Linked DNA regions of Rhizobium lentis. The protein of the gene in region 1 interacts with the protein of each later gene in a pairwise test. Links are inferred from orthologs where the notes say so. Each region holds a gene or a part of one and is shown on either strand. Other genes may lie near its edges. The genes, in order: J0663_RS13110 and grpE.

The links.
Region 2: the proteins of J0663_RS13110 (region 1) and grpE interact in binary tests that used the Escherichia coli proteins (3 or more experiments, as listed by UniProt). The link is inferred for Rhizobium lentis from one-to-one orthologs.

What each region holds. Positions count from the first base shown.
Region 1 is NZ_CP071454.1:2,715,860-2,731,290, forward strand. What follows is about bases 7,754-10,688. They hold J0663_RS13110 (Nramp family divalent metal transporter), read right to left. Parts: upstream 9,924-10,688; coding sequence 8,583-9,923; downstream 7,754-8,582. Other genes in these bases: J0663_RS13100 (putative signal transducing protein), read left to right, coding at 7,754-7,788; J0663_RS13105 (tRNA1(Val) (adenine(37)-N6)-methyltransferase), read left to right, coding at 7,796-8,593; J0663_RS13115 (S49 family peptidase), read left to right, coding at 10,107-10,688. Outside these bases: J0663_RS13060 (ribonuclease HII), read right to left, coding at 1-348; J0663_RS13065 (PA0069 family radical SAM protein), read right to left, coding at 593-1,750; J0663_RS13070 (glycosyltransferase family protein), read left to right, coding at 1,891-2,406; J0663_RS13075 (hypothetical protein), read left to right, coding at 2,618-2,974; moaB (molybdenum cofactor biosynthesis protein B), read right to left, coding at 3,013-3,564; J0663_RS13085 (4-(cytidine 5'-diphospho)-2-C-methyl-D-erythritol kinase), read right to left, coding at 3,564-4,460; J0663_RS13090 (tetratricopeptide repeat protein), read right to left, coding at 4,472-6,304; J0663_RS13095 (polyprenyl synthetase family protein), read right to left, coding at 6,436-7,452; more of J0663_RS13100, read left to right, coding at 7,561-7,753; more of J0663_RS13115, read left to right, coding at 10,689-10,967; J0663_RS13120 (hypothetical protein), read left to right, coding at 10,986-11,177; J0663_RS13125 (IS110 family RNA-guided transposase), read left to right, coding at 11,428-12,378; J0663_RS13130 (glycine--tRNA ligase subunit alpha), read left to right, coding at 12,616-13,572; J0663_RS13135 (DUF2207 family protein), read left to right, coding at 13,740-15,431. UniProt on the Escherichia coli protein: H(+)-stimulated, divalent metal cation uptake system. Involved in manganese and iron uptake. Can also transport cadmium, cobalt, zinc and to a lesser extent nickel and copper. Involved in response to reactive oxygen.
Region 2 is NZ_CP071454.1:2,197,275-2,211,844, forward strand. The notes cover bases 6,520-9,461. They hold grpE (nucleotide exchange factor GrpE), read left to right. Parts: upstream 6,520-7,643; coding sequence 7,644-8,279; downstream 8,280-9,461. Other genes in these bases: hrcA (heat-inducible transcriptional repressor HrcA), read left to right, coding at 6,520-7,531; J0663_RS10605 (nucleoside hydrolase), read right to left, coding at 8,322-9,266. In the rest of the region: chromosomal replication initiator protein DnaA, read left to right, coding at 390-1,940; J0663_RS10570 (saccharopine dehydrogenase family protein), read left to right, coding at 2,141-3,223; radical SAM family heme chaperone HemW, read right to left, coding at 3,318-4,520; rdgB (RdgB/HAM1 family non-canonical purine NTP pyrophosphatase), read right to left, coding at 4,530-5,174; J0663_RS10585 (VOC family protein), read right to left, coding at 5,175-5,600; rph (ribonuclease PH), read right to left, coding at 5,597-6,316; more of hrcA, read left to right, coding at 6,443-6,519; J0663_RS10610 (Hsp20 family protein), read left to right, coding at 9,527-9,952; J0663_RS10615 (BQ00720 family protein), read left to right, coding at 10,000-10,257; tRNA (guanine(46)-N(7))-methyltransferase TrmB, read right to left, coding at 10,425-11,126; metK (methionine adenosyltransferase), read right to left, coding at 11,123-12,376; J0663_RS10630 (helix-turn-helix domain-containing protein), read right to left, coding at 12,555-12,974; lnt (apolipoprotein N-acyltransferase), read right to left, coding at 13,134-14,570. UniProt on the Escherichia coli protein: Participates actively in the response to hyperosmotic and heat shock by preventing the aggregation of stress-denatured proteins, in association with DnaK and GrpE. It is the nucleotide exchange factor for DnaK and may function as a thermosensor.

The DNA.
Region 1 (15,431 bases):
GCGGCGCATGGCGTCGAGGCTCGCCTTGCGAATGTCAGTCTCGTCGATGCGTGTGGAGCTGGAGGAGGCGATGGAGACGGTCGCGGTCGCGAGAATTTGCGCGAACAGTTCCTCGCGTCGTTGCGCCGATAGCTGTTTGGAATCGTTGAGGCCTTCCGGGATGCGCCGGGGATCGAGGATGACGGCGGCGGCCACGACAGGCCCGGCCAGCGGTCCGCGGCCTGCCTCGTCGGCGCCAGCGACCGGCCAGTGGCCGGCCTTGCGGGCCTTCAGCTCGAGTTTGAAATCCGGCACGAGCGGGGCCGTGTCGAAAAGCAGGGGAGAATCGGGTGGCGTGCGAGGTTTCATGCGGCTGAACCTCGCACGCCAACCCGATTTCCCGCAAGTCCCCGGATCAGGGCGGCGGCCGGGGACGGTCCGGCGGATGGTGGCGGTCAGGGCCATCCGCGGGAATTGCGCTCGGGGCTCGAAAACAGGGCGGTTTTTCTGAGCAGCCGATGCGCAAAGCTCGAAGCAATTCCAAGAAAGTGTGAAGTGATTTTCCCAGGCAAAGCGCGAAGCGGTTTTGCCTGAATTACGCAAACACAAAAGGCTAGAGCAACGACAGCTGCACGCCGCTGCCATCGGGCGGCACGAACAGATCGTCGCGCAACGGCACGCTGCGGCGCGTCAGCTCGAAGCGCCTGGCCGCCATTTCGAAGCGGCGCGCGATCTGCCAGGCATAGGGGCCGGCGCCTTTCATGCGCTTGCCGAATTCGGCATCGTAATCCTTGCCGCCGCGCATCGAGCGCACCAGCGACATCACATGCCGGTAGCGATCAGGATAATTCTGCAGCAGCCAGTCTCGGAAGAGCGCGCTGACTTCAAGAGGAAGCCTCAGGATGACGTAGCTCGCCTCGGCAGCACCGGCGGCCTTCGCCGATTCGAGGATGCGCTCCAATTCGTGGTCGTTCAGCGCCGGGATCAGCGGGGCGGCCATCACAGCCGTCTGGATGCCTGCTTCGGCAAGCGTGTGGATCGTCTCCAGGCGCCGCGGCGGCGTGGCGGCGCGTGGTTCCATCGCTCGGGCAAGCTTGCGGTCGAGCGTCGTCACCGAGATGCCGACGCGCACCAGGTTTTTCCGCGCCATCTCCTGCAGGATATCGAGGTCACGCAGGATCATCGCTGATTTTGTGACGATCGATACCGGATGGTTCGCTTTGTTCAGGACCTCGAGGATGCCGCGCATGATGCGCCATTCCTTCTCGATCGGCTGGTAGGGGTCGGTATTGGTGCCGATCGCGATCACCCGTACCTTGTAGCCCGGCTTGGCGAGTTCCCGCTCCAGCAGCTTTGCCGCATCGGGCTTGGCAAAGAGCTTTGTCTCGAAGTCCAGCCCGGCGGAGAGCCCCATATAGGCGTGGGTCGGCCGGGCGAAGCAATAGATGCAGCCGTGCTCGCAGCCGCGATAAGGATTGATCGAGCGATCGAAGGAAATGTCAGGTGATTCGTTTCGGGTGATGGCCGTGCGCGGTTTTTCGACCTGCACTTCCGTCCTGAATGGCGGCAGCTCTTCCCATGTTTGCCAGCCGTCGTCGAAGGTCTCCCGCTGCAGCGCCTCGAACCGCCCCGTCGGGTTCAATCCCGCCCCACGCCCGCGGCGCCGATCGACCTCGACCCGCAGACCGGAGGAAACGATCATCGCATCGGCAATATCTGCCGTATTGGCAGGCGCGAACGCGGCCTGCCCTGCCAGGGACTGCTCTCTCATCGGATTCTCCCGCGGCGGAAAAGCCACTGCCTCCGCCCGTCTTGATGATTAAATTCCTATCGACAAAATGAGAACAATGCAAGAACAAAATGCGCGAAACGGCGCTGGCAAAAATTTGTGCGGCGCATTATAGATGATCAATGTTGACGGTTGTTCTCGAATGCCAGGATCAGGAATCCGAGCTGGCGCAGACTTTATCGGTATTGGTGGCAGGCGCGGTGGAAGGGCTGGTCAGCGATGTGATCGTGCTCGATCACGGCTCGCACGATGGCACCTCGCGGGTCGCCGATGCCGCCGGCTGCCGCTTCCATTCGCAATGGGATATCAAGGACATCGTCCGCTCGGCCCGCGGCGAATGGCTGCTCTTCGTCGAGCCGGGCGCCAGACCCCAGGCCGGCTGGATCGATGAGATCGCCGAATATATGGCGCTGAACAAGGCGCCGGCGCGCTTCACCGCTTCGCGCGGTTACCGGCGCCCGTTCTTTCAGCGCGTCGCTCGCACTCGGCCGCCGCTGGAACTGGGATTGCTGATGCCGAAGAACCAGGCGCTCGCGACCGTCAAGAGTGGCATGCGCCTTGCCGACTTCGTCAGGGGCCAGAAACCGCGCAAACTCGCAAGCGAGCTCATTCCCTCCTGGGTCACTCGCGCCCGCTAAGCAGTTTCACTCGTGGTATCCCAAAGGCAGCCGTGGCATGCTTCGCCCCTGTCGTGCAAAGATGGCACCCGATCGAATTTGGCGCTATAATTCCCTTATGGCGCCGCCGAAGCGCCCCGCTTCGCTGGATGGCCATGGAATGCCGTTAGACGGCAGAACAGGTCGGCAAACTCTCCTCTTCTGCCGGAAGCCCGGCGAAAGGAGGTGCGTCATGGCACGCGGTGGGATTTACCGCGTGCGCTGTAGGATCTACGGCGGACGCAATATGATTTACGGTCTGCTGGCCGTCATATTGCCGACAGTGATGATCGCGCATCCGCATTCAGCAGCGTCGCAGACGATGCTCAGTTGCGCAGGCCGGTCCGACGTCATCAGTTTCCTCGACAGGAATTTCGGCGAAAAACTCACCGCGGTCGGGCTGGTCAACCAGAACTCCATTCTCGAGGTCTATGCCGCCAAAAGCGGAACCTGGACCCTCGTCGTCACGGATGTTCACGGCACAAGCTGCATTCTGCTGTCGGGTGACAGCTGGGAAACGATGCCGGCTCTGCCGGGCATTGAAACATAGCGCATGACCAAAGGGGATGTGAATGCGGGTCAGCCGGGTTACTTCTTCGCGCCGCGTTTCAGATGCTCGTCCAGGCGCGGCATGATCTCGACGAAATTGCACGGCGCGCTGCGGTAGTCGAGTTGTCCTTTGAGAATGCCGTCCCAGGCGTCCCGGCAGGCGCCGGGCGAGCCGGGCAGCGCGAAGATGAAAGTGGAATTGGCGACGCCGGCCGTAGCGCGCGACTGGATCGTCGCCGTGCCGATCTTCTCATAGGAAATACGGTGGAAGACGGCGGAAAAGCCGTCCATGCGCTTTTCGAACAACGGTTCGAGCGCTTCGGGCGTCACGTCGCGTCCGGTAAAGCCGGTGCCGCCCGTCGTGATGATGACGTCGATCTCGTCCTGTTCGGTCCAGGCCTTGACCCGCGCGGCGATTTTCTCCCGGTCGTCGGGCACGATCGCCCGGTCGACCAACCGGTGGCCCGCCTCGGCGATCCGCGCCGCCAGCGTATCGCCCGACTTATCGGTTTCCGGCGTGCGCGTATCCGAGACGGTGAGAATCGCGATGCCGACGGCGATGAAGGGCCGCTTTTCGTCCAAACCTGCCATCACATGCCTCCCGAAATGGTTTCCGTCGCCTGGAAATACCAGTCGGGCCGCGCCTCGTGAAGAGCCGCCGCCGCCTGTTGTGCGGCGGCCGTATCCGCAAAGATACCGAAGCAGGTGGCGCCGGAGCCGGACATGCGGGCAAGCAGGGCGCCCTGAGCCAGCAGCATCGCCGCGGTCGCCGCGATCTCGGGAACGGCGTCGCGCGCCGGCGGCTCGAGGTCATTGCGGGCGGCGGCGATCGCCGCCAACCAGGCGCCGCGCCCATGGAGATTCGGCGCCAGGCTGAGGGCCGGGTTGTCCTTTGCCTTGAGCCGGCGGAAAACCTCGGGCGTCGACACGCCCTTCAGCGGATTGGCGAGCACCATGGCAAAGGCCGGAAGATCGCGTAAGGCCTCGATCTGTTCGCCGATACCACGGGCAATCAGCGGCCGGCTCTCAAGGCACATCGGCACGTCGGCACCGAGCTTGAGCGCGAGGCTGGCAAGCGCCTCCACCGGCAGGCTCATACCCCAGAGGCGCATCAGCCCCCGTAAGGTCGCGGCCGCATCGGCCGAGCCGCCGCCGATGCCGGAGGCGATCGGCAGGTTCTTTTCGAGGTGGATGTGGACGGGGAAGGCGAGGCCGCCCACGACCTCGCGCAGAAGATCGCGCGCCCTGAGCACCAGATTGGTGCCACCGTCACCGGCAAGAGTTTCGCCGAAACGGCCCGATAGCGTGAAGACGTCGGCCTGAGCGGGCAGAAAGCCCAGGCGGTCGCCGCAGTCGGCGAAGGTCACCAGCATATCGAGCAGATGATAGCCATCTGCCCGCTGGCCCGTCACATGCAGGGCGAGGTTGATCTTCGCGCGCGCCTCTTCGGTGACGCCGAAAGCGTCGGCCAGGCCCTCCTCAGGCACAGGTCGCGCCCTTAGGATTTCTTGTCGACCGGTGGCGGCGTGACGGGCGCCGGATCCGGCTGCTTCTTGTCGGCCGCCTTCGCGTCGTCGCTGTCGACGGGCAGGCCATTGGCGACCTTGTCCTTGATCTTCGGAATTTCGGCCGCTTCAGGCTCTGAGGCGAGGGCCCGGTTCCACTGGTAGACGGCTTCGAGCTTGCGCCCGACGCGCCAATAGGCATCACCGAGATGATCGTTGATCGTTGCGTCGCCGGCCTTGATCTGTGCCGCCCGTTCCAGCTCGTCGACGGCGTCATCGAAGCGCTTCAGCCGGAAATAGGCCCAGCCGAGCGAATCGATGATGTAACCGTCGTCAGGGCGCAGCTCGACCGCCTTCTTGATCATGGCGAGACCCTCTTCGAGATTCCGGTTCATATCGATCCAGGAATAGCCGAGATAGTTCAGCACCTGCGGCTGGTCGGGGTTGAGCTCCAGGGCCCTGCGGAAGTTCGGTTCGGCCTGGTCCCACTTCTTCAGCCGCTCATAGGCAATGCCGCGCTGGAAGAAGACGCTCCAGTTGGCGCGGCCGGCGATCGGGCCGATCGCTTCGACCGCCTTGTCGTAATTGGCGGCCATCGCCTCGTAATCCTTGGCGTCGGAGAGCACGCTGCCATAGGCGAGGTAGCTGCGGATATCCTTCGGGTCGGAGGCGATCAGCGCCTGCAGGTGTTTGCGCGCCTCGTCCACCTTGCCGCCCTGGGCCAGGGCGAGGCCGAGCTGCAGTTCGGAAATGCGCCGCATCGGTGAATTTTCCGGCACCTTCTTGTAGAGCGCGATGGCGCGGTCCATCTGGTTCTGCTTTTCGGCGATGCCGCCGAGCAGCACCAGCGTATCGGCACTGTTGGGGTCAAGCGCCTTGGCGGTCTGCAGGTAGAGCGAGACGATGTCCTCGGCGCCGTCGCGGTTCAGCGCGCCGCCGACCGAAAACAGCACGCCGGCAGCCCCTTCTTTGGCAGTCTTGACCTGCTGCTCCTGCTTCTCACCCTTTTCGATACTGTCGCGCAGCGCATTCAGCGGCGCGTAGTTCGGCAGCAGATTGTCGCCGACGGAGACGGCGTCGAGCGCCTTCTGCTTGTTGCCCTGCGTCGCTTCGAGGCGGGCCAGCGCCATCACCGCGCGCATGAAGGTGTCGGGCGCCGTCGCGCCCCCTTCCTTGTCGAGCACTGCGTCGTTCAGATGCTGGCGGGCCGATTTCACGTCGCCGGTAACGACGGCGATCGCGCCGGCATTGTAATTCTGGAAGATGCGGAACCAGTCCGGTCCCTTCATCTTCTCGACCATGGCGAGCGCTTCCTTGCCGCGGCCGGCGCCGACGCGGGCCCAGGCGAGCAGCAGGTCGTTCATCATCCGGTCGAGATCGTTCGGCCCCTTATACTTCAGAATGGACTCGGCGGTCTTGTAATCGTCTCGGCGCACTGCATCCATGCCGCGCACGATCGTGGTGATGCGTTCGACTGAGGGATCGCCCTTCAGATCGTTGGCATATTTGACACCTTCCTTGATATCGCCGTTGAGCAGCAGCGAGATCATCAGCCGCTGGCGAATCTCCGGATTGCCTGGCTCGATCTGCAGCGCCTTCTTGTAGAGCTCGATCGCCATTTCGTAGTCGTGATCGACATCGGCCGTGCGTGCGGCGAGGAAGGCGCCGGAAAAAGTGGTGACGCTATCGGCATCGAAACTGTCGGTCTTGCCGGCCTCGCCCGCCTTGGCCGCATCCTCGGCACTCACGCCGGCGACACCGCCGAGCGAAAGGACAGCCGCCAGCGCTGCGCTCGTAAGAAGACGGATGGCAAATCTCTGCCGCATCAGGAAACCTTTCTTCGAGAGCGTCCGGGTGTCATGCCGGTCGCAAATCAGTTGTGATCACTGATTCATAACAGGATGGCTTTTTTGGAGCGGCGCTGCAAGAAAATCAGCCTCCGATCGAGGGCGTTCGATCAATTGACGCGCTCGACGCAGAAGTCGATCACCTCCATCAGGGCAGATTTCCACACCGTATCGGGAAGCGGCGCCAGGGCATCCCGCGCGATCGTGCCGTAATGGATCGCCCGAGCGATCGTATCGCTGAGCGTGCCATATTTGGTGATCAGCCCCAGCGCTTTTTCCAGGTTGGCGTCGCTGCTGTTGCCGGCCTCGATCGCATCGCGCCAGAAGGCGCGCTCCTCTGCGGTGCCGCGGCGATAGGCGAGGATGACGGGCAGGGTGATCTTGCCTTCGCGGAAATCGTCGCCGACATTCTTGCCGAGATCGGCGGCCTTCCCGCCGTAGTCGAGCGCGTCGTCGACGAGCTGGAAGGCAAGCCCGAGATTCATTCCGTAGGATTTCAGCGCGTTGCGGCCGGAGCGGCCGGCGTCGGCGACGATCGGTCCGACTTCGGCGGCGGCGGCAAAGAGGGCGGCCGTCTTGGCGCGGATGACGGCGAGATAATCATCCTCCGTCGTCTCCATGTTCTTGGCGACGGAAAGCTGGAGCACCTCGCCTTCCGCGATCACGCAAGCCGCGGAAGACAGAACGTCGAGCGCGTCGAGCGAGCCGACATCGACCATCATGCGGAAGGCCTGGCCGAGCAGGAAATCGCCGACCAGCACGCTTGCCTGGTTGCCCCAGATCATCCGCGCCGTCGATTTGCCGCGGCGCAGGTCGCTTTCGTCGACGACGTCGTCATGCAGCAGCGTCGCCGTATGCATGAACTCGACCGACGTGGCGAGCTTGACGTGATTTTCGCCGCGGTAGTCGAACAGCGAGGCGGCGGCCAGCGTCAGCATCGGCCGCAACCGCTTCCCGCCCGACGAGATCAGATGGTTCGCCACTTCGGGGATCATCTGCACGTCCGAGCCGGCCTTGGACAGAATAAGCTGGTTCACCCGCTCCATGTCAGCCCTGGTGAGATCGACCAGCGGCTTGATGGATGCCAGTTTGTTTTTGCTTTCTTCAAGCGGTATGACCACGCCCAACGACCCGGACTCCTGTTCATTCATTGCAGCTGACAATAGAAAGGGGCGATGGACGCGGCAAGAGGTGAATTGTCGCGCAGGACGAAATTGGAAGGAAAACGACGGCAAATGCATGAGCTTATCCGCGCCAACGACCCCGTTCTGCTCTCCTATGCCGAGAGCCTGATGAAGGATGCGGGCATTCACTGCTTCATCGCCGATCAGGGCATGAGCGTGCTGGAAGGCTCGCTCGGCATGCTGCCGCGCCGTCTGCTGGTGGACGAGGAGATGGCCGATCAGGCCCGCCGCATCCTGATCGACGCCGGTCTCGGCGGCGAACTGCGCGACAGAAAGTGAGCGCGCGATGACCGCGAAGCCCGCCCAAACCATCGATGCCTTCCATCGCGGCGCCTTTCACGTGGTGCAGCCCAGGGGCAGGGGCCACCGCTCCGGCATGGACGCGATGCTGCTGGCGGCGCTTGTCGCCGATGACCGTTCGATCAGGGTTGCCGATCTCGGCGCCGGCGCCGGCGCCGCCGGCCTCGCCGTCGCCTCGCGCCTTGCCAGGGCTGAAGTGGTGCTGTTCGAGCGTTCGGCCGAGATGGCCGATTATGCCCGCCGCAGCCTCCTCCTGCCCGAAAACCTCCATCTTGCGGATCGCGTCGGCGTCGTCGAGGCCGATGTGACGCTGACCGCCAGGGCGCGCAACGATGCCGGCCTCATTGATGAGAGCTTTCACCACGTGATCATGAACCCGCCTTTCAACGATGCCGGCGACCGGCGCACGCCGGATGCACTGAAGGCCGAAGCCCACGCGATGACCGATGGCCTGTTCGAAAGCTGGATCCGCACGGCCGGCGCCATCATGATCCCGGGCGGGCAATTGTCGCTGATCGCCAGACCCCAGTCGATCGCCGAGATCATCGATGCCTGCGGCCGGCGTTTCGGCGGCATCGAGATCACTGCCATTCATCCGCGCGCCGGTGAAAATGCCGTGCGCATTCTGGTGACCGCGATCAAGGGCTCGCGGGCGCGGCTGTCGCTGCGCGCGGCCCTCATCATGCATGAAGAGGGGAGCCACAAGTTCTCCCCTCTCGTCGATGATTTCAACAATGGCCGGGCGGCCTATGCGAGGCTTCGATCCTCAACAGCTAGCCGGTGACGAAATCGAGCAGCAGCTTGACGTTCAGCCCGGCGATGACGATCGCGATCACATAGGAAACGCCGCTCAGCCAGCGCGGCGCCACCAATTCGCCCATCTTGGCTTTGCTGGCGGTGAACATCACGAGCGGGAAGACGGCGAAGGAAAGCTGCAGGCTGAGCACCACCTGTGTGAGGATCAGAAGTTCTGCCGTTCCCTGGTTGCCGTACCATATGGTGACGACCGCCGCCGGCACGATGGCGATGGCGCGGGTGATCAGCCGGCGCACCCAGGGTTTCAGCCGGATCTTGAGAAAGCCTTCCATGACGATCTGGCCGGCAAGCGTTGCCGTCACCGTCGAATTGAGGCCGCAGCAGAGAAGTGCAATGCCGAACAGCGTCGGCGCGATCGCCAGACCCAGCAGGGGCGACAGCAACGAATGCGCCTCGCCGAGTTCGACGACGTCGGTCTTGCCGTGCGCATTGAAGGCGGCGGCCGCAAGGATCAGGATCGAAGCGTTGATCAGCAGCGCGAAGCAGAGCGCGACGGTGGAATCGATCGTCGCATAGGTCAGCGCCTCCTTCTTCTCGGGAACCGTATGGCCATAGGCCCTGGTCTGGACGATGCCGGAGTGAAGATAGAGATTGTGTGGCATGACGGTCGCGCCGAGGATGCCGAGCGCGAGATAGAGCATCTCCGGATTGCTGACGATTTCGGTCGTCGGGAAGAAGCCCTTGATGACAGCGCCCCATTGCGGATCGGCAAGGAAGATCTGCACGCCGAAGCAGAGCGCGATGACGCCGAGAAGCGCGATGATGAAGGCTTCCACCCAGCGGAAGCCGAGCTTCTGCAGGAAGAGGATCAGGAAGACGTCGAGCGCGGTGATGAGAACGCCGAGCTCCAGCGGAATGGCGAAGAGCAGGTTGAGGCCGATTGCCGTGCCGATCACCTCGGCGATGTCGGTGGCGATGATGGCGATTTCCGCAAAGGCCCAGAGCGGCACTGAAACCCATTTGGGGAAGGCGTCGCGGCAGGCCTGCGCGAGGTCGCGGCCGGAGGCGATCGCCAGCCGCGCGCAGAGCGATTGCAGCACGATCGCCATCAGGTTGGAAAGCAGGGCGACGGTGAGCAGCGCATAACCGAATTTCGAGCCGCCGGCGAGCGAGGTCGCCCAGTTGCCGGGATCCATGTAGCCGACGGCGACCATATAGCCCGGCCCGGCGAAGGCCGCCGCCCGGCGCCACATCGAGCTGGGCCGTCCTGTTCCGACGGTGCGGTAGACATCTGACAGTGACGCCTCTCCACGTTCGTGCCGCCAGCCATTGTTTACATTGGGATTGAGGGCGTCCATGCCGTTTTCACCTGTTTGTTGTGGGTGCACTATGACGGATAAGAATGATAATGCAAGTCATTCGCAACAAGAAAACCAATCTCCATGTTTTCCAGAACGCGGCCATTGCGTTTGTCGTTCCAGCGCATACATGGAATGCCGACGCGGATTGACGATCGGGCGATCCGAAGCGAAGGATGGGAAATGGCCGGATTCTTGAGAAAATTGCTGCCGAAACGGTTCCGCAAGGAAGGCGTCGTAATCCCGGTGGTCAGGTTGCAGGGCGCGATCATCAGCGGCGGCGGCCAGTTCCGCCCCACCCTCAATCTCGCCAATGTCGCCCCCGTCCTGGAAAAGGCCTTCGCCATGAAGGAGGCGCCGGCCGTTGCCATAACAATCAATTCGCCGGGCGGCTCGCCGGTCCAGTCCCGACTGATCTTCACCCGCATCCGCGAGCTCGCCCGCGAAAAGCAGAAGAAGGTGCTGGTCTTCGTCGAGGATGTCGCCGCTTCCGGCGGTTACATGATCGCGCTTGCCGGCGACGAGATCATCGCCGACGCCACCTCGATCGTCGGCTCGATCGGCGTCGTCTCCGGCGGTTTCGGCTTTCCCGAACTCCTGAAGAAGATAGGCGTCGAGCGCCGCGTCTATACGGCCGGCGAGAACAAGGTGATCCTCGATCCGTTCCAGCCAGAAAAGGAAAAGGACATCGAGTACCTCAAAAGCCTGCAGCTCGAAATCCATCAGGTGTTCATATCGATGGTGCGCGAGCGCCGCGCCGGCAAGCTGATGGACGATGCGACGGTCTTTTCCGGACTGTTCTGGAGCGGAACCCGCGGCCTCGAACTCGGCCTCGTCGACGGCCTCGGCGACATGCGCCAGGAATTGAAGCGGCGCTACGGCCAGAAGACCCGGCTTCAACTCGTCACCGCCAGCCGCGGCCTGTTCGGCCGCCGTATTCCGGGCGTATCGCCGGTTTCGCTCGAGGGGGCGGCATCCGCTGTTGCGACAGGGCTTGTCGAAGCGGCGGAAGAGAGAGCATTGTGGAGCCGCTTCGGGCTTTGAGAGGAGCAAGAGAGGGGCATGGCACAGCTTATTACCATTCTGGTCCTGGTCTTTTCCGGCTGGTGGCTCTACCGCCGCTTCGTCTCCGATGCCCGCAAGCTCGCCGAAAAGTCGCGCCGCGCTGAAAAGGAGCGCCAGACGGGCGCGATTGGCACGCTGGTCAAGGATCCGGCGACAGGCGAATACCGGCTGAAGCGCGATGGGGAATAGGCGGGCGCGACTGTACCGGCCTCTCGCCCGGCGCTTGCCCCTCATCCGCCTGCCGGCACCTTCTTGGATAAGAAAAATGTAGGATATTGATGCTTGCCGGGCGGGTGGCCGCCCGCCCGGCAGCTGGTTGTCGGATCGTCACCTTCTTAGCCGTTTTGGGCTGTGGGGAGCAGGATCGCAACCGGCTCTTCATCTGGCCCGTGTGGTTGCAGGAACCTTGGGGTTCGTATCCAAGACAGGGACGACGAAGATGACCGATAATAGCATGATCTGTGCCGGAATCGATGTCGGCAAAAGCCATCTCGACATTGCCCTTCATCCCAGCCGCGCAAGGCTGAGGGTCACTTATGACGCTGCTGGCCTGAAGGCGCTTGACGCCTTTCTTCAAGAGCATGACGTCAGCCGCATCGGCTTCGAAGCCTCCGGCGGCTATGAATGGCGGTTGCTGGCGCATCTGCGGGCCGGCAAGCGGCCGGCGGCGCGTCTGCAGCCGGCGCAATTGCGCTTCTTCGCCAAGAGCCGGCTCAAGCGAGCCAAGAACGATCGCCTCGATGCCGTGCTGATTGCGCTCTTCACGGCAAGCCTCGAGCAGTTGCCGGCGCTGCCGGACGCACGCTTCGACAAACTGGCCGCCGAACTGACCTATCTGGAACAGATCGAGCAGCAGATCGCCCTGGTCAAGACCTTTGCCGAGACCGCCTTGTCGGAGGCGATCAAGCGCCGTCATGCGCGCGAGGTCGCCCGCCTCGAAACCTGCCGAAAGGCCCATCTGCTGCGGCTCGAAAAGACGGTTCGCGACGATTGTGACCTTTCGCAACGGCTCGATCTGCTGACCTCTATCAAAGGCATCGGGCTGCGCAGCGCCCTGTGCCTGATCATTCGGCTACCCGAGCTCGGAAATGCTGGCCGCGGCGAAATCGCCGCCCTTGCCGGCGTCGCACCCTATGACGACGATAGCGGTAAATATCATGGCAGACGCCGCATCCAGGGTGGTCGCGAACGCCTGCGAAAGAGCCTGTTCATGTGCGCGTTTACGGCAACCCGGCACAATCCGGATCTCGCCTCTTTCTACACGCGCTTGCGTCAGAGCGGAAAGGAGCACCTGTGCGCCGTTATAGCCGTCGCCCGAAAACTCATCGTTCTCGCCAACACAATCCTCTTTCGCAAGACCGAATGGACGCCACAACACCGCAAGAATTAAACATGGTTGCTCCCCGTAAACGGGGCGAAGGGGATATGCCGCACCGGTTTCCTCAATATCGACGCAGTGTTTGGCACGTCCCCTCGCCCCGCGAGCGGGGAGAGGGTTAGGGTGAGGGGCAGCCGAATTCCTCTCCATGTCGGCACCACCACCTCCGCGATCGCCGCAAAAGCCTTGACCCCCGCCGCCCTCCATGGCACCTGTCGCGCCGATCTATCACGCCAGCGGTGCCATTCCATGTCAGCTCTCCCCGACCATATGAACCCGAAGCGCTCCTTCCAGGCGCTGATCCTGACCCTGCATAATTACTGGGCGGACAAGGGTTGCGCGGTGCTGCAGCCCTACGACATGGAAGTCGGCGCCGGCACCTTCCATCCGGCCACGACGCTGCGCGCCCTCGGCCCGAAGCCCTGGAAGGCGGCCTACGTCCAGCCGTCGCGGCGCCCGTCCGACGGCCGCTATGGCGAAAACCCGAACCGGCTGCAGCATTATTACCAGTATCAGGTCATCCTGAAGCCGAATCCGCCTAACCTGCAGGAACTCTATCTCGGCTCGCTGGCGGCGATCGGCCTCGATCCGCTGCTCCACGACATCCGTTTCGTCGAGGACGATTGGGAAAGCCCGACGCTCGGCGCCTGGGGCCTCGGCTGGGAATGCTGGTGCGACGGCATGGAAGTCTCGCAGTTCACCTATTTCCAGCAGGTCTGCGGCATCGAATGCGCGCCGGTCGCGGGCGAACTGACCTATGGTCTGGAACGCCTCGCCATGTATGTCCAGGGCGTCGACAATGTCTATGACCTGAACTTCAACGGCCGCGAGGGCGACGAGAAGATCAGCTATGGTGACGTCTTCCTGCAGGCCGAGCAGGAATATTCGCGCCACAATTTCGAATTCGCCAATACCGAGATGCTGCATCGCCATTTCGTCGATGCCGAGAAGGAATGCCGGGCGCTGCTCGATGCCGGCGCCCCTGGCGACAACGCCAACCAGCGCCTGCACAAATGCGTCTTCCCGGCCTATGACCAGTGCATCAAGGCCAGCCACGTCTTCAACCTGCTCGACGCCCGCGGCGTCATCTCGGTCACCGAGCGCCAGAGCTATATCCTGCGGGTGCGCACGCTGGCCAAGGCCTGCGGCGAAGCCTTCCTGCTGACCGACGCCGGCGGCGTCAACCTGCCGAGCGAGGCCGCGTAAAAAGCCGTCTCAAAAATTCCGTCGCTTCCGGCGCTACGCTTCTTTTGTATTGCGCAAACCGCCCCCACATTGTTTTGTCGGGTGTTGGATCAGGTATGGCTGCGGTATTTCTTTTGAAGAGCGATCTTTTTTACTTTAAACTTTCCTATGAGAATTCAAGCCCAAGGATGTTGCGCCTTTTATCATGGCTCATCTTATGCGCCATGCTGGTCCTTCTGACCTCTTGCAGCGATTTCGACAAAGAGTTCACCGTCCAGTCGGCAAATAGTACGATAGAAGTTCACACCGACGGCGCTGCCTTTGTGTTGGAAAACTTCGACATCTCAGTCAAAAGGGCGGAAAATTACGGCGGCGTTTACGTTGATATCCCCCAACGTTTCACGGATGCGTCAGGTGGTGTTCACTGGCGCGATTTCGAACTGGTCGCAGCCCGGCGAGACGGACGCGACGAATACTATTCCTGGGAAAATAACGTGCCGGGCTACTCGATTTATATCGGAGAGGAGCACTGCAAAGACTGCTCTGCAAATCTGCCCACGGGTCTTGCAAAAATCCAGATCGCTTACTGGCTCGGACGCCTGGTTCGGCAGGAAGGAGACCGCGAGGTTCTCTTCCTGCCGGCCTATATGGGCCGCGTGCACGGCCAGGGAGCGAAAAAAAAAACGCTGACTCTCAAGTTGCCGCCGGGCGGAACGATACGCCCTTTGAAACAGGATCGGCAGGGAGCCTATGACATCATGCGGAGCGCACCGAACGAGATTTTGGTGTCCATTCCGGCAGGTAAAGGGGATCGAGTCCTACCTGATATCGAGATCGAATATCCCGCAGGGACCTTTGTGACCATAACGAGCGGCAAGCGGGTGCAGTGGTGGCTGTCCGATCACTTTCTCCCGTTCATCAGCATTTTGGGACCAATCGTCGCCGGTCTGTTTGTCCTTACTCGGTTGGGGCAGGCCTGGCGATTGCCTGCACCTTTGATCGCTTTCGATAGCAAGAAGACGGAGAGCACATCGCCTGCGTTGGCGGCCTATTTGTTTTCGAACTGGAAGCCGGAGGCCGCGAAGCCGGCCTTCATGGCGTCTGCCTGCCATCTCGCAATGAAGAGACTGCTTCGCATTTCCAGCCTTGGTGAGGATGCCGAAGCTTCGGATTTGTCTGCCAGACAGGTGCGCAAGAAAGGCAAGGTGGCGCGCGCCAGATGGTATGGCCTTCCCGCGGTGACGCGTTCGGTATTTGGTCGAATTGAAGGAGAGCGGCCTGTCAATGACCGGCGGACGGTCTTAAATGCCCTGTATGGTTTCGAACGTGACTTGCATCAGACAGTCACCGAGGAATATCGGAAAGTTAGAGGCGGCACAGATCGAACACGGCTGGTGGCTGCGGCCATCATTCTGGCTCTTGGCACTGCTGCCGCCTATTTCTCGGGCCTCTTGATCTTTTCCGTTTCCATCTGCGGGATATTGTTAGTTCTTTTCATAGTTGTAATGATGTTCCGCCACCCGGAGCGGTTTCCCATGGCAGTCAGCACCTCCGAGCAATTCAAGCAGGCGCTCACTCTGTTTCTGGGTTTTCCGGCGATAGTGATTGCTGCACTTTCCTACATCGGTACGACTGAGGTTATCAGCGAACAGCGGCCATATCTGATGGCGATTTTATTGGATATCGTCGGCATTGTGACTGTTGTGGCGCTGCGCATGCCCACGCCGAAGCAGCGGCAGATCCATAATGACATTCTCGTATTGAATCGCTATTTCCTCGGAGAAATCGAAGGCCCGGAAATGTCGGTGGAATGCTACGAGCACCACCTTCCTTTCGCTGTTGCCCTGAACGTCGAGCAACGCTGGACCGAGCGCTTCAAT
Region 2 (14,570 bases), 520 kb from region 1 along the record:
GCGGGGCGATACGTTTGTGCCATTTGTTACGGAGCCTTGCGCTTCCGTTTTTTCAAGCACTTGACGGAGTTGGGCCTGTAACGTGGCTGTTACGGGGCAGGGATGTTTTGTGCCTAGGGCAACCACACGTTTAACGTGAGGCTGTCGGATAGGGGATAGTATTATTGCGTTCGGGCTGGTCGGCCGAAACGAGGATTGACCGCCAGCCTGGCACGGAAAGCCGGATGAAGGTGCCGCATGAACGCGGTACCTGCAACGGATTTCTGCGCCGTGTTTGAGTGAACCGGCAGGCAAGCGGCTTCATGAGGATGCCGCCGGCCCGTCAAAGCGGGGAATAATCGGGCGGCTGATTTAGCGGAGGCCGCCCGGTGGAATGGAAAGGCGGCACTATGCAGATGAATACGATGAAGGCGGGCGGGCTCGACAATGGGGATGCGGCACCGCAGGCGTTCGGCTCCATTCGCCTGGAAGTGGGGGAAGTAAAGGCGGAAATGAAGCAGAGCATTTTGTTTGAGCGCGTCAGCGCGCGCTTGAAGGCCCAGGTCGGTCCGGACGTCTATGCCAGCTGGTTTGCCAGGCTGAAGCTGCATTCTGTATCGAAGAGCGTTGTTCGGCTCTCGGTTCCCACGACCTTTCTGAAGTCGTGGATCAACAATCGTTATCTCGATCTCATCACCGGTCTGTTCCAGGCCGAAGACCCGGAAATCCTGAAGATCGAAATCCTGGTGCGCACGGCAACGCGCAGCGGCATGAAGGCCGTCGACGAGGTGGTCCAGCCCGAGCCGGCTGCTCCCGCCCAAATGCGCCGTCCGCCAAGCGCCCAGCCAGCCGGCCAGGCCATCCAGCAGGCGGTTTCGGCTGTTGCGGCCGCACGGCCGGCAAGCCTCGGTACGCCGCTCTTCGGCTCGCCGCTCGATAGCCGTTTCACCTTCGATACTTTCGTGGAAGGCAGCTCGAACCGCGTCGCGCTTGCGGCTGCCAAGACGATCGCCGAAGCCGGCTCCGGCGCGGTGCGCTTCAACCCGCTCTTCGTCCATTCGACGGTCGGCCTTGGCAAGACCCACCTGCTGCAGGCGATCGCCAATGCGGCGGTGCAGAACCCGCGGGCTCTGCGCGTCGTCTATCTGACGGCTGAATATTTCATGTGGCGTTTCGCCACGGCGATCCGCGACAACGACGCGCTGACTCTGAAGGATTCCTTGCGCAACATCGATCTCCTGATCATCGACGACATGCAGTTCCTGCAGGGCAAGATGATCCAGCACGAATTCTGCCATCTCCTCAACATGCTGCTCGACAGCGCCAAGCAGGTCGTCGTCGCGGCCGACCGCGCGCCGTGGGAACTGGAGTCGCTCGACCCGCGCGTCCGTTCGCGCCTGCAGGGCGGCGTGGCGATCGAACTCGACGCGCCGGATTACGAAATGCGTCTCGAAATCCTCAAGCGTCGCCTGGCCGCGGCCCGGCTCGAGGATCCGTCGCTCGAAATTCCGGCCGAATTGCTTCAGCACGTCGCCCGCAATATTACCGCCAGCGGCCGCGAACTCGAAGGCGCCTTCAACCAGCTGATCTTCCGCCGCTCCTTCGAGCCGAACCTGTCGATCGAACGTGTGGACGAATTGCTCGCCCATCTCGTCGGCTCCGGCGAGCCCCGCCGTGTGCGCATCGAGGACATCCAGCGCATCGTCGCCAGGCACTACAATGTCTCGCGCCAGGAACTGGTTTCCAACCGCCGCACCCGCGTCATCGTCAAGCCACGCCAGATCGCCATGTATCTGTCGAAGACGCTGACGCCGCGCTCCTTTCCGGAGATCGGCCGCCGTTTCGGCGGGCGCGATCACACGACCGTGCTGCATGCCGTGCGCAAGATCGAGGAGCTGATTTCCGGCGACACCAAGCTTTCGCACGAAATCGAGCTTCTGAAGCGACTGATCAACGAATAGTCCGCGCAAGCGTCCCTGGCGCGTTCGAAGAACGCCCTGTGCAGCGAGAATTCGACGGCCGGAAGCGATTCCGGCCGTTTTCTTTTATGAGCTTTTTATTCTATACCTCCGGCCCGAGATGTGCCGCCCGCAAATGGGCGGCATCTTGGAATACGATTCGATAAGAGCAGAAGCGTCGAAGAGGCGCGCGGGAGGAATGAATGAGTTTTAGAAAGATCGCCGTTCTCGGTCTCGGCAAGGTCGGGCGGCTGGCGGCCACGCTTTTGCATGAAGGCGGCTTCGAGGTGATCGGCGTCGATGCGCAGCTGCCGCTGGCCGAGGTGCCATTCAAGTGCCGCACCGGCGATATTTCCGATCCCGCGGTCATCGGCGAGCTGCTCTCGAGCGTCGAGGCGGTGCTGTCCTGCCTGCCCTATCATCTGAACATCGAATTGGCCCGCGCCGCCCATCTTGCCGGCATCCACTATTTCGATCTGACCGAAGATGTGCCTACGACCAATTTCATCATCGAGCTGTCGAAGACTGCCCGTGGCCTGATGGCGCCGCAATGCGGCCTGGCGCCGGGTTTCGTCGGCATCGTCGGCGCAAGCCTCGCCGACGGCTTCGATCGCTGCCGGTCGATCCGCATGCGCGTCGGCGCCCTGCCGCAGCATCCGACCGGCCTTCTCGGCTATGCCTTCAACTGGTCGCCGGAAGGCGTCGTCAATGAATATCTGAATGATTGCGAGGTCATCGAGGGCGGCGTTCGCAAGCTCGTCTCGCCGATGGAGTGGCACGAGACCGCCTATGTCGGCGGCGTCAAGCTCGAAGCCTTCACGACCTCGGGCGGTCTCGGCACCATGTGCGACACCATGCTCGGCAAGGTCGACAATCTCGACTACAAGACCATGCGTTATCCCGGCCATATGGAGCTGATGAACTTCTTCTTCCATGAGCTGCTGATGCGCGACAAGCGCGAGCTCGCCGGCGAGATTCTGACCAATGCCAAGCCGCCTGTCGAAGACGACGTCGTCTATGTCCATGTTGCCGCCGAGGGCACCGAGAACGGCAGCCTGCGCCGCAAGGAATTCGTGCGTGCCTATTATCCGATCGAGATTGCCGGCGCCCGCCGTACGGCGATTGCCTGGACGACGTCGGCCTCCGTCGTCGCCGTCATCGAAATGGTCCGCGACGGCCTCTTGCCGGCGACCGGCTTCCTGCACCAGGAGCATATACCGCTGGACATGTTCCTGAAGACGCCGACAGGCAGCCTTTTCAAATCGGGCGCTACCGGCCATCGCTGAGAAGTCTTTCCGGCGTGGACGGCGGCATCGCCGCCGCGCCGGGATCAGCCGATTTCCCGAACGCCGCGGCCCCGAATGTCAGCAGGCCCGAATGTCAGCAAGCAAGGTCGGCGACAACGGAATCGAGGATCAGCATGCCGGATGGCGTGCAGCGCAGCCGCGAATTGCCGATCCGCTCGACGAATTTGTGCTGCAGCAGAAATTCCTCGCGTTTCGGGTCGAGTTCGCGGCCCGAAAGCTGCTGCCAGCGGGCGAGATCGACGCCTTCTCTCAGCCGCAGTCCCATCAGCAAGAGCTCGTCCGACTGCTCCTCGTAGCCGAGCCGCTCCTCGTCGAGAATGCCGTGGCCATCGCGCTCGACCATCTCGAGCCAGGCCTCCGGCTTGCGCTCGGTGGCGGTGGCGATCTTTTCAGGCCCGCGCGTCAGCCGGCCATGGGCGCCGGGGCCGATGCCGGCATAATCGCCGTAACGCCAGTAGGTGAGGTTATGCCGGCTTTCGGCACCCGGCCGGGCATGGTTGGAGACCTCATAGGCCGGCATGCCCTCGCGCGCGGTGATCTCCTGCGTTGCCTCGTAGAGCAGCGCCGATTGCTCACCATCCGGCACGATCAGCTTGCCTGATTTGTGCAGGCCATAGAAGGGCGTGCCTTCCTCGATGGTCAGCTGATAGAGCGACAGATGGTCGACCGCATAGGAGATCGCTTGCTTCAGCTCTCTTTCCCACTCTTCGACCGTCTGGTCCGGCCGGGCATAGATGAGGTCGAAGGACATGCGCGGGAAGATCTCGCGCGCCAGTCGGATCGCTTTCAGCGCGTCGGCGACGTCATGCAGCCGGCCGAGGAATTTCAGATCCCGGTCATTAAGCGCCTGCACCCCGAGCGAAACACGGTTGACGCCGGCCACACGATAACCGCGGAAGCGTTCGGCCTCGACGCTCGACGGATTGGCCTCCATGGTGATCTCGATGCCGGCGGGCACGTGCCAGTGCCGGGCGATGCCGTCGAGAATGGCGGAGACCGTTTCCGGCTTCATCAGCGACGGCGTGCCGCCGCCGAGGAAGATGCTGGACACCGTCTTCGGCCCGCTGAGTGCCCGGACCGCCGCCGTTTCCCTCAGAAAGGCGGCGGCAAAGCGCTCCTGATCGACCGGCTGATGGCGCACATGGCTGTTGAAGTCGCAATAGGGACACTTCGCCGCGCAGAAGGGCCAATGCACATAGACGCCGAAACCGGGCTCGCCGGTATCGGGCAGAAGTGCGGCGTCGCGCGACAGGCTTGGCGTGTCAAAATTGCCCACGGACCGATCCTATGCCTCCAGGCAGGTTTCGACGAAAAGCTTGAAGGCGCGCGCCCGGTGCGACAGCGCCTGCGGCTTGCCAACGTTCCAGCCGTGCTTTTCCTCGCCGCTCATTTCCCCGAAGGTAACGTCGTAACCCTCGGGCTGGAAGACCGGATCGTAGCCGAAGCCCTGGGTGCCGCGCGGCGGCCAGACGACGCTGCCTTCGACCTCGCCTCGAAAGAGTTCGGTGTGGCCGTCCGGCCATGCCAGGCAGAGCACGCTGACGAAACGCGCCCCGCGCTGTTCGCGCGTCGTGGCCCCGGCATCCTGCAGCGCCTTTTCCACCTTGGCCATCGCCATGTCGAAATCGCGCCTGCCGTCCGACGTCTCCGCCCAATTGGCGGTGTAGACGCCGGGATTGCCGCCGAGTGCGTCGACCACCAGCCCGGAATCGTCGGACAGCGCCGGCATGCCGGCGGCATTGGCCGAGGCGACCGCCTTGATCGTCGCATTCTCCTCGAAGCTCGTGCCGGTCTCGTCGGGCTCGACGAAATTAAGCTCGGCGGCGGATTTAGCGGTGAAGCCAAGCGGCCCGATCAGTTCCTGGATCTCCCGGATCTTGCCTGCATTGTGGCTGGCGACGACGATGGTTTTGGTTTCGAGCTTGCGCATTCAGATATCCTGTTCGATGCCCCAGATTTTTGCCTCCGCGCATTCCAGGCTGTTGCCGGCCGGATCGCGAAAATAGATCGAGCGGCCGCCATTCGGCCAGTGCACCTCGGATTCGATCGCCACACCGGCGGCAATCAGCCTTTCGGCCATCGCATCGATCTGGCTGCCGGACACTCGGAAGCAGGCATGACCCTGGCCGGTCGTGCCGTGCGGAGGCACCTGCAGCGCCTCCGGTGCCGGCGGCTTGACCGTTTCCTCCGGGTTGAAGATCAACAGGACGCCGGGTCCGCAGCGGAAGAAGACGTGTCGGTTGCCGGCCCGGGTGATCTTCTCCAGCCCGAGAACGTCCTCGTAGAACGTCTCGGCCTGGTCGAGGTCCCGCGCATAGAGCGCCGTTTCCAACATGCCTTCCAGCATGGGGTTCATCCCGCAATCGCCTCTTTCTGCAGAGCGACGAGTTCGCCGATGCCGTTCTTGGCAAGCTGCATCAGCGAGGTGAATTCCTCTTCGCTGAACGGCGTGCCTTCGGCCGTGCCTTGGATCTCGACGATGCCGCCGGCGCCGGTCATGACAAAATTCGCATCGGTCTCGGCCGAGGAATCCTCGAGATAATCGAGATCGATCACCGGTTGGCTGGCGAAAACGCCGCAGGAGATGGCGGCGACATGATCCTTAAGGACCCGGTCGACCTTGATCATGTTGCGGCTTTCCATCCATTTCAGGCAGTCGTAAAGCGCGATCCAGCCGCCGGTGATCGAGGCCGTCCGCGTGCCGCCATCGGCCTGGATGACGTCGCAATCGAGCGTGATCTGCCGTTCGCCGAGCGCCTGTAGATCGACGACGGCGCGCAGCGAGCGGCCGATCAGCCGTTGGATTTCCTGGGTGCGGCCACCCTGCTTGCCGGCGGCGGCCTCGCGCTTCATCCGCTCGCCGGTCGCCCGCGGCAGCATGCCGTATTCGGCCGTGACCCAGCCCTTGCCGGTGTTGCGCAGCCACGGCGGTGTCTTGTCCTCGAGACTTGCCGTGCAGAGCACATGCGTGTCGCCGAATTTCACCAGGCAGGAGCCTTCTGCATGCTTGGAAAAATTGCGCTCGAACGAGACCTTGCGCATCTGGTCGGTTTTTCTGCCTGAAGGCCGCATTCTTATCTCCTGGAGTTGTTGACCGCTTCTACGATTGGCGGCGCTCATTTGCAAATTCCCTTTTGCCACGGGTGCGAGTTTGACTATATTTTCGGGAGCATCATCAGGATGGGTTTGAAAAGGTTTATGGGCATCAGGTCGACGTCGGTTTCGGATGCCGTTGCTGCGCTGGACGAACGGTCCAGAGAAATTTTTCGCCGCATCGTCGAAGGTTATCTCGAAAGCGGCGAGCCGCTCGGCTCGCGCAACCTGTCGCGCCTGCTGCCGATGTCGCTGTCGCCGGCCTCCGTGCGCAACGTCATGAGCGATCTCGAAGAGCTCGGTCTCATCTATTCCCCGCATGTCAGCGCCGGCCGGCTGCCGACCCAGATCGGCCTGCGTTTCTTCGTCGATGCCTTCATGCAGGTCGGCGATCTCTCCGCCGAAGACCGGGCCAATATCGACCGCCAGGTGCGCGCCGAAAGCGGCGGCAATCCGGTGGAATCGATGATGAACGAGGCCAGCCGGATGCTGTCGGGCATCTCGCGCGGCGCCGGCCTCGTCATCACCTCGAAAAGCGATCCGGTGCTCAAACATGTCGAGTTCATCCGGCTTGAGCCGACAAAAGCGCTCGCCGTGCTCGTCGGCGATCACGATCAGGTGGAAAACCGCATCATCGAGCTGCCGGCGGGCGTCACCTCCTCGCAGCTGACGGAGGCGGCGAATTTCCTCAATGCCCATATGTCCGGCCAGACCCTGTCGGAGCTGCGCAAGCAGCTGAGCCGGCTGAAGGACGACGTCCGTCACGAGCTCGATGCCCTGTCACGCGATCTCGTCGAGCGCGGCATCGCCGTCTGGGCCGGCAGCCCGGATGAGGGAAAGCCCGCCCAGCTGATCATTCGCGGCCGCGCCAATCTGCTCGAAGGCCTCGCCGGCGCCGAGGATCTCGACCGGCTGCGCCTGCTGTTCGACGATCTCGAGAAGAAGGACAGCCTGATCGAGATTCTCAATCTCGCCGAGAGCGGCTCGGGCGTGCGTATCTTTATCGGTTCGGAAAACAAGCTCTTCTCGCTGTCCGGCTCGTCGCTCATTGTCGCGCCCTATCGTGACGATGACGATCGCATCGTCGGCGCCGTCGGCGTCATCGGCCCGACGCGGCTCAATTATTCCCGCATTGTGCCGATGGTGGATTACACCGCGCAGCTCGTCTCTCGCCTTTCGCGCAATCCCCTTTGACGTCGCAAATGCCGAAGGCCTGGAATTTTCGCTTCTTTGTCACGCAGACTTGATTTTTTTTGGTCAAACCTCGATATCGGGCGCATCTGAAAATACCAAACCGGAGACCGTCATGACCGATGAAACGACGAAAAACGGACCTGACGCAACTGCGGCTGATGCCGCAGCCGACGCTGCCGTCAACGTCGAGCCTGAAGCAACCGAGCGGCAGGAGGTAAGCCAGCCGGACCCCCTCGAGCTTCTCAAAGCCGAAAATGCCGAGCTGCGCGATCGCTATCTGCGCCTCGCTGCCGAGATTGACAATCTGCGCCGCCGCACCGAGCGTGAGGTGAAGGATGCGAAATCCTATTCCGTCGCCGGTTTCGCCCGTGACATGCTCGCCGTCTCGGACAATCTGCGCCGGGCGCTGGACGCCATCTCTCCGGAGGCCAAGGCGACAGCCGATGCCGGGCTCACCTCGCTGATCGAGGGCGTCGAGATGACCGAGCGATCCATGCTGTCAGCGCTCGAACGCCACGGCGTTCGCAAGCTGGAGCCGGTCGGTCAGAAATTCGATCCGAACTTCCATCAGGCGATGTTCGAGGTGCCGAACGCCGAGGTGCCGAATAACACAGTTGTTCAGGTCGTGCAGGCCGGTTTCACAATCGGCGAGCGCGTGCTGCGCCCGGCCATGGTCGGCGTCGCCAAGGGCGGCCCGAAGCCGGCCGAAGCCGAAACCAATTCCGTCTTCGACGAGAAGGACGCCTGAGGTCGCTCCCTTCTCCGTCGATGAGAAGGGAGCGACAAAGGATCAGATGCGGGCGAAGCGTTCGATCAGCAAATCGAAGAAGCCGTCCGCATCGACGAAGCGCATCACCTTGGCGTTGTGCTTGCGGTCGGTCACATGCCACCAATCGATGACGGTCATGCCGACGGTGAGTTCGGACTGGACTTCGATTTCGACATTGCAGTCCCGGCCCTGGAAAAGTTCCGGCTTCAAGAGATAGGCGACAACCGTCGGGTCATGCAGTGGCCCGCCGTCGGAGCCGTATTTCTCGATGTCGAAGCGCTCGAAGAATTCCAGCATCTCGACCATCGCCTTTGCCGGCGCCGTGCCGATCTCGGCCATGCGCTTCACCCGGTCCTTGCGGGTCAGCAATTGATGCGTCACGTCGAGCGGCATCATCACGATCGGTACGCCCGAGCGGAAGACGATGTCGGCTGCCTCGGGATCGACATAGATGTTGAATTCTGCCGCGGGCGTGATGTTGCCGCCCTCGAAGAAGCCGCCGCCCATCATCACCAGCTCACTCACGCGGGGGATGATGTCGGGCGCCTTGCGGAAGGCCATGCCGATATTGGTGAGCGGCCCGAGCGTGCAGAGCGTCACCGTTCCTTCCGGCTCGCGGCGCAGCGTCTCGATGATGAAATCGACGGCATGGCCTGGCTGCAGCGCCATCGTCGGCTCGTCGAGCGCGGGGCCGTCAAGGCCGGTCTTGCCATGCACATGTTCTGCCGTCACCAGCTTGCGGGCGATCGGCTTGTCGGCACCGGCGAACACCTTCGTCTCCGTCCGGCCGCAGAGCTCGCAGACGATGCGGGCATTGCGGCTGGTGAGCGAAAGCGGCACGTTGCCGGCGACAGTGGTAATCCCCAGAACTTCCAGCTCATCAGGACTGCCGAAGGCAAGCATGATGGCCGCCGCGTCGTCCTGGCCGGGATCCGTGTCGATGATGATTTTTCTCACGCTTGCCATTCCGATCGCCCCTCCTCGCCATGCCGTTTCCGGCAAATACCATCTCTTCATTTCCCGTCACAAATCGGCACATGCCGCGCGGGCACGTTTTGATGCGAGGCAGCCAGCCCTTTGTCAAGCAAGGAGGCGGTCGCCGCGAACTTAAAATCGGGGAGGGCGGGCCGCGCCTTGCAGCGCCGGGCTCATGCCCCCATATTAGCGGCATCCGGATGCTGCGTGTAAGGTCCGGGATGGTCGCTTGCGTCAAGGACTTGAAAAATATGAGCCGCATTACCCCTTTCGCCAGCCCGCTGCTTCTGGGCTTCGACGCCATGGAAAAGACGCTGGAGCGCATTTCAAAGGCGAGCGACGGATATCCGCCCTACAATATCGAGCGCATCGCCGCCGATAGCGGTGCGCCGGAACGTCTGCGCATCACCCTGGCCGTTGCCGGTTTCAGCGAGGAAGAACTCGACGTTTCCACCGAGGAAAACCAGCTTCTGATCCGCGGCCGCCAAGCGGAGCAGGGCGAGCGGGACTATCTCTATCGCGGTATTGCTTCCCGCCAGTTCCAGCGGACTTTCGTTCTTGCCGACGGCATGCAGGTGCTCGGCGCCGGCCTGAAGAACGGTCTGCTCTCCGTCGATCTAATTCGACCGGAACCCGCCCGCATGGTCAAGAAAATTAACATTTCGGTCTCACAGTAGCACAACGGTTTGTTGAACCGTTGGTCCCTTCTGCCGGAGGAACAGGAATGTTGATGAAAGAAGCCACGTCTCGTCTGACCAAATCCGAGCTTGCCCATATCGGCAACGGCGAGGTCGCCTATATCAGGAAGATGCGCACCGAAGAGGTCGCCAAGTGCTTTCCCGAGGCGCCGGATATCGATCCGAATGTCGATCTCTGGGCGCTCTTCGGCGCCGACGGCACGCCGATTCTGCTGACGGACAACCGTTCCAGCACCTTCTTCAAGGCCGCCGAGGATGAACTGAAGACGGTCAGCCTGCACTGACCGTCAAATAGCGTCTGCTCTGTTTCACCGCCCTTTTCGGTGCGCGGATGGTTTATTTGGTTTCGTTGCTGTCGCGGCTGATATTGCGACATCACGCGCAGCCTACTTACAGACACGCGCGTCATTAGCCGGCCGACAATTGTCGCGCCACCGTGCTTGCCTCGGCCTCAGATCTTCCTGAAGGTCAGATAGGCCGACGACCGGCCCTCACGCCGCGCCTTGGCTTCGTAGCGGGTGCTCGGCCAGCCCTCATAGGGCGTCAGCCAATCCGCCGCATTGTCGGCCAGCCACTCGAAGCCGCCATGGTCGCGGCATTTGATCAGCGTCCAGTTGACGTAGGTGTCGATATCGGAGGCGAAGCAGAAGAGCCCGCCGGGCTTCAGCACGCGGTGAAAGCGGTCGAGATTGGTCTTCGAGACAAAGCGCCGCTTCCAGTGCTTCCGCTTCGGCCAGGGATCGGGATAGAGCAGATCGATCTGGTCGAGCGAAGCGTCGGGCAGCCAGTCGAGCAGCTGCGTCGCGTCGTCATTATAGACGCGGATGTTGCGCGCGCCCGTCTCACGGACGCGTGACAGCAGCTTCTGCATGGAGTTGACGAAGGGTTCGACGCCAATGAAACCGGTCGAAGATCTCTCCAGCGCGCGGTGGATCAGATGCTCGCCGCCGCCGAATCCGATTTCCAGCCGCAATGTCTCGACGGGAACCGGGAAGAGGGATGTCAGCGGCTCTGGGGGAGCCGCCGAGAGATCGATGAGGAATGCCGGGAGCAGGCTGCTCAGTGTCTCGGCCTGCTGTTCGCGCAAGGCCTTTCCCTTGCGGCGACCGAAAAAGGCTTCGGTCGCCCGTCCCCGGCGTTCCATATCCGTCATGCAGCCGCCTTGGTCTTGACGGCTTCCTTGAGCGCCTTGACGAGGTCGGTGCGTTCCCAGGAGAACGAGCCGTCGCGGCCGGCCTTGCGGCCGAAATGGCCGTAAGCCGAGGTCTTGGCATAGATCGGCTTGTTGAGGTCGAGATGACGGCGGATGCCCGACGGCGACAGGTCCATGTTCTCGCGGATCGCAGCTTCGACCTGGTCCTCCGAAACACCCTTGCCGGTGCCGTGCAGGTCGACATAGATCGACAGCGGCTGGGCGACGCCGATGGCGTAGGAGAGCTGGATCGTGCAGCGGTCGGAAAGACCGGCGGCCACGACGTTCTTGGCGAGATAGCGGGCGGCATAGGCGGCCGAACGGTCGACCTTCGTCGTGTCCTTGCCGGAGAATGCGCCGCCGCCATGCGGAGCGGCACCGCCGTAGGTGTCGACGATGATCTTGCGGCCGGTGAGGCCCGCATCACCATCCGGTCCGCCGATGACGAACTTGCCGGTCGGGTTGATGTACCACTTGCAGTCCTCGGCGATCTTCAGTTCGCCGAGCGCTTCGCGAATATAGGGTTCGACGACGGCGCGGACCTTGTTCGAGTCCCAGCTATCGTCGAGATGCTGGGTCGAAAGCACGATCGAGGTCGCTTCCGACGGCTTGCCGTCGACGTAGCGCACGGTCACCTGGCTCTTGGCGTCGGGGCCGAGCTTGGCGACTTCGCCGTCGCCCTTCTTGCGGGCGACTGCGAGCAGCTGCAGGATCTTGTGGGAATAATAGATCGGAGCCGGCATGAGGTCCGGCGTTTCCTTGCAGGCGTAACCGAACATGATGCCCTGGTCGCCGGCGCCCTCGTCGCCCTGCTGGTCGGCGGCGTTGTCGACGCCCTGTGCGATGTCGGCCGACTGCGAGTGCAGGAGCACGTCGATCTTGGCCTTCTTCCAGTGGAAGCCGTCCTGTTCGTAGCCGATATCCTTGATGGCGCGGCGGGCGGCGGCCTTGAACTTCGACGGATTGATGACGTCCTTGCCGTCCTTGTCCTTCTTCATCAGGCTCGGCGGCAGGCGGACTTCGCCGGCGATCACGACGCGGTTGGTCGTCGCCAGCGTTTCGCAGGCAATGCGCACGCCCCACGGATTGACGCCGGTCTTGGCCGCTTCGCGGTAGACCAGATCGACGATCTCGTCGGAGATGCGGTCACACACTTTGTCCGGGTGACCTTCGGCAACAGATTCGCTGGTAAAGAGATAATTCGCGCGCATTCCGGGATTCCCCTCAAAGAATAATAGCTCGCTAGTAGGTACTCAGTTCGGCAGCCGATGACAAGCGCAGAAGGACATAAATATATCTTTATATCTGCGGCAAAGTGACAAATTTTGCCCCGAAAATGCAAAAAAGCGGCCCTTCGACCGCTTTTTCATTTCCGTGATGGGACCCGGATCAGTCGGCGTCGGCTTCGGCAGCGAGCGCCTTGACCAGTTCCACGACCTTGCGACGAACCTTGGGGTCGGAGATCTTGACGAAGGCGCGGTTGAGTTGCAGGCCCTCAGAGGAAGAGAGGAAGTCGACCACATAATTCGAGCTGGAGGCTTCGGCCATGCCGCCGACAGCACCGGAATGTTCGCCGGGCGCATCCTCGAAGAAGAAGGAGACCGGAACATTGAGGATGCTCGAGATGTTCTGCAGACGGCTTGCGCCGACGCGGTTTGTGCCCTTCTCATATTTCTGGATCTGCTGGAAAGTGATGCCGAGGCTTTCGCCAAGCTTTTCCTGGCTCATGCCCAACATCGTTCGGCGAAGGCGAATGCGGCTGCCAACGTGGATGTCGATCGGATTAGGCTTCTTCTTGTTTTCAATCATTGTCGTGCCCTAGCTACGAATTTCTGTTTCCAACCGGCATACCCCTGATCCATCCCAAAACGCCACGTTGCAAGCAGTGGGGAATCCACCGTCATGCCACGTTAACAACGCCGATTGTCATCACTATGCAATTTTAGGGGTTTTTGGTCAATTCGACCCTCAAATAAAACCTGCGCGAGAAATCAGCGCAATCAGAATCAGCAGTGCCTCGGTCAACCAGAAGTATGTCTGGTGGGGGTATGTGGTTCCGGACCTTTCGCCGAAGCTATCGACAGTTGCATCAATAAAGCCGGTTTCTCCAAGATCAAGGCCGGCGATAATTTCCCCATGCGCGTTCACCAGCGCCGAAATGCCGTTGTTGGCATCGCGAATCAGCGGCAGGCCGGTTTCAACGGCCCGCACCCGCGCCTGCTGGAAATGCTGATAGGGGCCGGGCGTGATGCCGAACCATGCATCATTGGTAATATTGAGGAGCGCATTCGCGTCGTTTATGTCGCCGGTCATTTCAGCGGGAAAAATGATCTCGTAGCAGATCAGCGGGTAAAGATTGAGGCCGCCGGGCAGCGCCAGCAGGTGCCTGCTTGCGGCGGCGGAAAACCCGCCCGGTATCTCGACGACGTTTTGGATGCCGAGTTCGGTGAGCATGTCCTCGAAGGGCAGATACTCGCCGAAAGGCACCAGATGCACCTTGTCGGAGGCGGCGATGATCTGGCCGCGGCCATCGATCACATAGATCGAATTGTAGTAGCGCACCGGCGTGCCGGGCCCCATCTCCTCGGCGCGCACCGCGCCGGCGATCAGGATCTGGTTGTCGTCGAGTGTATCGGCGATCCGCGTCAGCGCATCCTGGTTGTCGGTCAGGATGAAGGGGATCGAGGTTTCCGGCCAGACGATGATGTCGGGCTTGCGCCCGCCGGTTTTCGGCGCTTCGGCCGAAAGCTTCAGATGGGTCTCGAAGATCGCATTGCGATCGGCGTCGTTGCCCATCTTCGCCGCCTGGTCGATGGCGGGCTGCACCAGCCGCGCCACCGGCCGCTTGTCTTCGGGCAATGGGGCGGGCCGCGGCGCAAGATAAAGTGCATAGGCGCCGTAACCTAGATGGGTGGCAAACAGCAGGACAGCGAGCGCGATGCCCGCCCGCGCGCCCTGCCGGGTCCCGGCAAGGGCAGGCGCGGAAAAGACGAAGACGGCAAAGGCTGTCACCGTGATCGTCCCGATCACATGCGCCGACTGCATCATCAAAGGAACCGGCATTATGCCGTAGCCGATAGCATTCCAGGGAAAGCCGGTAAGAACCACGCTTCGGAGCCATTCCATCAGGCCGAAGCCGGCCGCAAGTGCGGCGATCCGCCCCATGCCGTCGGACCAGACGATCCGGGCAAGGGCCGCCGCCAACCCATAGAAGATCGCAAGACAGGCTGGCAGTCCGAGGATGGCGAGCGGCAGTGCCCAGGCGAATTCCTCCGAATCGACCAGCAAGGCGTGGCCGAGCCACCACAGGCCGGCGACGAAATAGCCGAAGCCGAACAGCCAGCCGACCGCAAAGGCCGGCCACAGCCGGCCGATCAGGCCGCTTTCAGGCGAAGCCGCCGCCCC